DNA from 3 places in the Morganella sp. GD04133 genome. Region 2 is predicted to be linked to each of the others. Evidence: predicted binding sites of a transcription regulator. Region 2 holds the regulator's gene; each other region holds the start of a gene.

Region 1 (2,275 bases), on a different contig from region 2:
TTGAACCGGCAACCACTTTGGTCATCAGGGCAAACACGCCGTACGGGGTAAAGCGCATCACCAGACGCACCAGTTTCATCACCCACGCCTGCAGGATATCAATCGCGCTGAGCACTTTGGCACCGCGCTCTTCGTTGTCTTTAATCAGCTGAAGTGCCGCCACACCCATAAAGGCGGCAAAAATCACCACGCTGATGATGGAGGTCGGGTTAGCACCGGTCAGGTCAGCAAACGGGTTTTTCGGAATAAAGGACAGGATCAGCTGCGGAAGGGTCAGGTCAGACACTTTGCCGGCATACTGGGATTCCAGCTGGGTCAGACGTGCGGTTTCTTTCACGCCCTGGATCAGACCGTCTGCCGTCAGGCCGAAAGCGAGGGTGATCAGAATACCGATTAAGGCGGCAATTGCCGTGGTGATCAGCAGGGTGCCGATCGTCAGCACGCTGATTTTACCCAGTGAAGATGCCTGGTGCAGACGGGCAACTGCGCTGAGAATAGACGCGAAGACCAGTGGCATAATCACCATCTGTAACAGCTTCACATAGCCGTTACCGACAATATCAAACCATGGCAGGGCCTGTTTTACCGCGTCATTTTCTGTCCCGTAGAATGCATTCAGCCCGAGGCCGAACAGAACACCGATCACCAGACCGGTGAGTACTTTTTTGGACAGACTCCAGTCCTTATTGCTGCAGAGCTTCATCAGCACCAGCAGCAGAATAACGAATATAGCGAGATTGCTGATTAATGGAAAATTCATCCCGGTCTCCGATACCTGTTGGTATGTTGTTATAGTGTGTTGACTGCATCGTATACAGTTATGGCGATGCTGAAACTGTAAAAGATACGTTATAGATTAACAGGAGTTTTCTGCATCACTTATAACGAATCTGAATTATTTATAGCTATATTGTAGATCACAGGGACTGATTTGGCATGAATAGTCACTAAACAGACTATTTTCAATATCTTTTGGCTATATAAAATGAATTACTTATAGCCGGGCTGTTATCTGAGTCAGCACCAGCTCCCGCAGATGATCCCACCAGACTTCCCAGTGTGCAGGCAGATAGAACGAGGCCACCAGCACAATCAGCGCCACACTGCGTTCTGCCCGCTTATTGGCTTTACTGCCCAGCAGCGGAATACAGAAGCGCCAGCGTACCGGCCATAACAACGGGATCCCCGCGGTGGTCAGCATATCCCCGGCCAGATGGCTGAGATACCCGACAATGACCGCCTGATAAAAATCCGCCGGGACAGACCAGCTGACCGGAAGTTGTGTGCGGAACAGAATAATGCCGATCAGAATAGCCAGCAGGCTGTGCGTGAAACCCCGGTGCCCGCACAGGCGGGAGATTGGTACAGAAATAAAGCGGACCCATTGCCCCAGCATGGATTTCGGATGGTCAATATCCGGCAGAAGTGCGCCGGCGAGAGCGCCGGGGATCAGGTGCAGCCAGTCCCCCTGACTGATATCAGGCGAAATCTGAAGCTGGTGAACCATCACTACAGAAGCGACAGAGAAAAGCAGGTGACCCTCAGCCGTCATGATACCGGGTAAATACTCAGGTGTTTATTTATACAGTGTTACAGTATAAAGTCTTTTATGACGCCCGACCAGAGGGTAATAAAGAAAAAGGCTTATTTATTAATGAATAACTCCGGAATATTCCACTAACGGAGCAGGGCGGGATATTTCCCGCCACAAAAATAATCAGCTGACCATGGCTGCGGTCAGTTCACTGAGTGATGACAGGCGGTAATCTGCCAGTGACCAGCGCGGGTCGGCGGCCATTTCAGCGGCGGGTACCACAATGGAGCGCATGCGGGCGGCTTTACAGGCAATCATGCCATTAACCGAATCTTCCAGCGCAACACACTGTACCGGCGGAACGCCCAGCGCTTCAGCAGCATTCAGATACACCTGCGGATGCGGCTTGCTGTAAGGCAGATCACCGGCAGATACCACGGCATCAAAATAATGGCGGATGTTAAACATCTCCAGCACGGATTCCAGCATATAGAGCGGTGAGGCGGACGCCAGGGCAATTTTCAGTCCCTGTGACTGACACAGGGACAGTGCATGTTCCACTCCGGGCAGGAGCGGACGCTCTTTTTTCACCATGGCAATCGTGGAATCAATAATCCGCTGGATGACGTCTTCTTTAGACGGTGTCTGCCATGGCGAAACCTGATACCACAGCTCCACGACCTGGTCGATACGCAGACCCAGCATATCGGGCAGTTTATCCCGCAGTGACATATCCAGGCC
Region 2 (2,275 bases):
GTGGTGCCCTTCGCGGCCCGGTGAACGACCAAACATCACAGAGACCGGCAGCATCTGAATATCCAGTGCCGGATTATTACGGTGCAGATCCAGATAGGCGTGGAAAATATGGACGGAATCTTTACGCGGATTCAGGGAGTAATAACGGAATACACGCGGGCCGTCATCAATAAAGACATAGCCCGGTAATGTGGTATTACCGATAACATTATCTTCCAGCGGATCCGGCATGCCCTGTGCAAGACACTGACGACGCAGTGTCAGCAGGTCCGCCTTAGAGTGATAAGGAAGAACATAGAGTGTCGGACGTTGTGTATCCAGCCCCAGCTCACTGACCGGATCCGTCGGGATCGGCTTGCTTTTTACCAATAGTTTTAAAGGTAAATTCAATACGTTATAGTATATTTTACGCCAAAGTGACATAAATGTATGAAGCCTCTTGTTGACAATTCGCGTTCAGCATACCAGAAAGGCGGAGCCAGATCTGTGTTGCGGCAGCAATAAAATCGCGGAAAACGGCAACGCTCAGTCAGGTAATCACATTACTAACAGTGACAGAAATGAAGAAAAATACCGGATTTAAACGATTAATTAAAGCGGCAGGCTATTCAAAAAAAGGACTTATTGCGGCATGGAAAAATGAAGCCGCTATCCGTCAGGAATTGCTGACGCTGATCCCGGCCATTATTATCGCCTTTGTTTTCTCATTTACCGCTGTTGAGCGGGTGCTGCTGATTGGTTCGGTGGTGCTGGTGGTGGTGATTGAGCTTATCAACAGTGCGATTGAGGCGGTGGTTGATCGTATCGGCACGGAGTACCACGAGCTGTCCGGCCGCGCTAAAGATATGGGGTCCGCTGCCGTGTTTATCGCCACATTACTGGGGCTGTTTGTCTGGATTATGCTGTTTATCAGCTGGTTCCAGCGTCTTTAACAGCTGCTTTTTTGTGAAACCTGCGGCGCAACACGTATTTTCCTCATGTTATGGTTCCCAATCCCGGAATACCTGTATATACTCACAGTCTGACTGTATAAACAAACAGGGGGCGAAATGAAAGCACTGACGGCACGGCAGCAACAGGTCTATGACCTTGTTCGTGACCATATTTCGCAGACGGGCATGCCACCGACGCGTGCAGAAATTGCGGCACGCCTGGGTTTTCGCTCTCCGAATGCGGCGGAAGAGCACCTGAAAGCCCTGGCGCGTAAAGGCGTCATTGAGATTGTCTCCGGGGCGTCCCGGGGGATCCGTCTGCTTCTGGAAGAAGAAGAGGATGAAGGTTTACCATTAATCGGCCGTGTGGCGGCGGGTGAGCCTTTATTAGCGCAGGAACATATCGAAAGCCGTTATCAGATTGACCCGATGCTGTTTAAACCGAGTGCAGATTTCCTGCTGCGGGTAAACGGTATGTCAATGAAAGATATCGGCATTATGGACGGTGATTTACTTGCGGTGCATAAAACCCAGGACGTGCATAACGGCCAGGTAGTGGTTGCCCGTATCGAAGATGAAGTGACGGTCAAACGGTTTAAGAAAGTGGGCAGCAAGATTGAGCTGCACGCTGAAAACGAAGAATTCAGCCCGATCGTGGTGGATTTACGGGAACAGAACTTTACTGTCGAAGGTCTGGCAGTGGGTGTGATCCGTAACAACGACTGGCACTGATTTCCCGGACAGCCGCCTGAAAGGGTATCCGCTTAAAAACCACAGTACACCGGAGACGGACACTGTGGTTTTTGTTTTTCAGCGCCCGCGTTTACGCGGCTCATCATGCTCATGGTCATGCCGGCATTTATCTCTGCGGGTACAGGATTCAATATCATAACAAGGGCGGCAGTATCCGTGTGCCTCAATCACACTGTGGCGGATATGAAACTGCGCGGCATCCGCCAGCTGACTGATTTGTGAATCAATTGCCTCACCATCCCGCTCTGTCACACTGTTGCAGCGATCGCAGATAAACAGCACCGACGTATGGCTGGGTTTATCAAAATGCGGGCACATCACAAAGCTGTTGGTGGATTCAATTTTGTGGATAAATCCTTGCTCCAGCAGGAATTCCAGGCCGCGGTAGATGGTCGGCGGTTTTGCCTGCGGCTCGGTTTCACGAAGCAGATCCAGCAGCTCATAGGCACTGATGGCACCGGGCTGATCGGCGATCAGTTGCAGTATCGATTTTCGCTGAGACGTCATGCGTACACTGCGGGACAGACACAGTGCTTCTGCTTTTTTTAATAAAGTCTGAATATCAACAGGTTGCATGACATCACCTTCCG
Region 3 (2,275 bases), on a different contig from region 2:
CCGGCACACTGATCGGGGCATTCAGATCAAGCGTTGTCCGGTAAGCATCCGGAACATCAAAACGGTAATGTTCAGGTTCGTCCGCCACCGGGGCAGTATGTTCCTGTACTGTCTGCGCCTGTGCGGCAATTTGCGGTACCGCAGACACCACCGCTTCAGCGGCGGTTTCCGGAGATACTGAGAGATTCTGTACCGGAGTCAGCAACGGATCGCTGTTATCCGCCGGCCCCTCATAATGTGCCTGTTGCGCCAGTTCCGCCGCATTCGGTGCGGATAACAGCACATCGTCCGCATCATCGTATTCACGGTACTGTGCGGTCTGAATCTGCGCTTCACTGTCCGGGACAACGGCGGTCAGTGCCGCTGCAGCTGCCTCTGTCTGCGGTATGCTGCTGTGCCCGGCCTGCGCATCCATTTCCTCATCGTCGTCATACCCGTCCTCATCGTCATATTCTCGTTCGTCGTAATACTGATCGTCATAACGGTCACGGGAGTGATTGGTGAGGAAAGCAATCGGCGAAAGCACGGCCGCCCCGGTTTTTTCGGCGATGGTAATCCACGACCAGCCGGTCAGCAGCATCAGGCCGATAGCCCACAAACTAAGCAGCGCGAGTGTCGCACCCAGCGCATTAAACCACGGCATCAGTGCCGAGCTGAATAAACTGCCGATCACCCCGCCCGCAGCAAAGTTCTGCATGTCATCCACATTCAGGGATGCAAGCGCGCAGGATGAGAGGATAAGTGTCAGTCCCCCGATGATACGCATCGAGAGTGAGAAAAAGTCTACGTAATCTTTATTTTCATTACTGCGGAAGGCGGACCAGCACCCCAGAATCATCAGCGGGGGAACGGTGTAAGCCAGTATGCCAAAGGCGGAAAAGAGAATATCCGCAAACCAGGCGCCGATACTGCCGGCCAGATTTTTCACCGGCTCATGCCAGTTAGTCTGGGACCAGCTCGGGTCTGACGGATTAAACGATAAAAGCGCGACCAGCAGAAAGACGGCGCACAACCCGATCACAATAAGGACGGCTTCCAGCAACCGGCGCCCGCTGCTGATTCTTCTGAATTTAATGTGTTTGTCTTCGGTATATTCCTGGCTCATGTCATTTCCTGACGCAACGTCCGGTTTTTTCCTGTCAGTAAAACGGAACAACGCTGAGGGTAGCTCAGCGTTGAAACTGTATGCATAAACAGGAGTGTACCTGATTTATCCCGTTTTGCACATGACGCAGGAAACAAATTAACGGGTCTTGATGACCAGACGGTTACTTTGTTTGACCTCTTCCATCACCACGTAAGTACGGGTGTCGTTCACGCCCGGCAGACGCAGAAGAGTTTCACCCAGCAGTTTTCGGTAAGCAGACATGTCCGGCACACGAGTTTTCAACAGGTAGTCAAAATCACCGGAAACCAGGTGACATTCCTGAATCTCTTCCAGCTTCTGCACGGCAGTGTTGAACTGTTCAAACACATCCGGTGCCCCGCGGTTAAGGGTAATTTCCACGAATACCAGCAGGGAGGCATCCAAATAGTGCGGATTCAGCAGTGCGGTGTACCCTGTGATAAAGCCCTGACGCTCTAAACGGCGCACACGTTCCAGACACGGAGTCGGGGACAGACCCACACGCTTGGAGAGTTCGACGTTGGAGATACGGCCATCTTTCTGCAATTCGTTAAGAATATTCCTGTCAATTCTGTCAAGATCTTTACCCGGACGCTTTTTGTTATCAATCATCTCGTTATCTCTCTTATTTACTATTTTCCCACACCCATAACACTTTCCTTGCCTGACAGAACAAAATCAGTATCGGAAAACATGTTTTCAGGCCAATTCTTTGCATTTCTGATTATAAAAATACGCAACCGGTGCCAGTTTACCGGAACATTCAGATTATTATCGCTCTCATCGTAAGCTGAAATTACCATGCTTCGTCATCAGGACAAACATATCACCTGTATAACAGGAGGTATTAACCTGACGGATAAAAATCTCTTACACCGATGTTTTCGCAAATGCGCAGCCGATTGTCAAAGCAAATGAACAAAAATCAGAACAACCTGTTGAAGAAAATGGCAGAAAAACGTTTCGCTGACAAACAGGACGCGCTTTTGGTGTGATATTCAAACAACTTAGGAATCTTCTGAATAATCACTTTATCGTACAATCACCTGAAAACCGACTCATTTCCGGCTCATTTCAATTTTGTGCTCTGCCGTTTTTATTCCTTTTTTTACCCCTTGGTTTCTCCTACAATCCTGTACACGCTTTTTT

Evidence for each region. The regulator LexA, encoded in region 2, represses DNA repair genes until DNA is damaged. The targets are predictions, from matches to a motif close to TNCTGTATGTACATACAGNA.
Region 1: N7387_RS02320 (metal-dependent hydrolase) is a predicted target of LexA. The motif match lies at 1,571-1,590, and genes of this name have one in related genera.
Region 3: N7387_RS08090 (DNA translocase FtsK 4TM domain-containing protein) is a predicted target of LexA. The motif match lies at 1,180-1,199, and genes of this name have one in related genera.

The regions. Positions count from the first base shown of each region.
Region 1 covers NZ_JAODZS010000003.1:149,552-151,826, forward strand. The annotation lists gene N7387_RS02315 (L-cystine transporter) at 1-760, opposite strand, end outside; gene N7387_RS02320 (metal-dependent hydrolase) at 995-1,552, opposite strand; gene hxpB (hexitol phosphatase HxpB) at 1,718-2,275, opposite strand, start outside.
Region 2 covers NZ_JAODZS010000049.1:15,973-18,247, forward strand. The annotation lists gene plsB (glycerol-3-phosphate 1-O-acyltransferase PlsB) at 1-423, opposite strand, end outside; gene N7387_RS19105 (diacylglycerol kinase) at 561-932, shown strand; gene lexA (transcriptional repressor LexA) at 1,050-1,664, shown strand; gene zur (zinc uptake transcriptional repressor Zur) at 1,743-2,261, opposite strand.
Region 3 covers NZ_JAODZS010000013.1:48,483-50,757, reverse strand. The annotation lists gene N7387_RS08090 (DNA translocase FtsK 4TM domain-containing protein) at 1-1,105, opposite strand, end outside; gene lrp (leucine-responsive transcriptional regulator Lrp) at 1,244-1,738, opposite strand.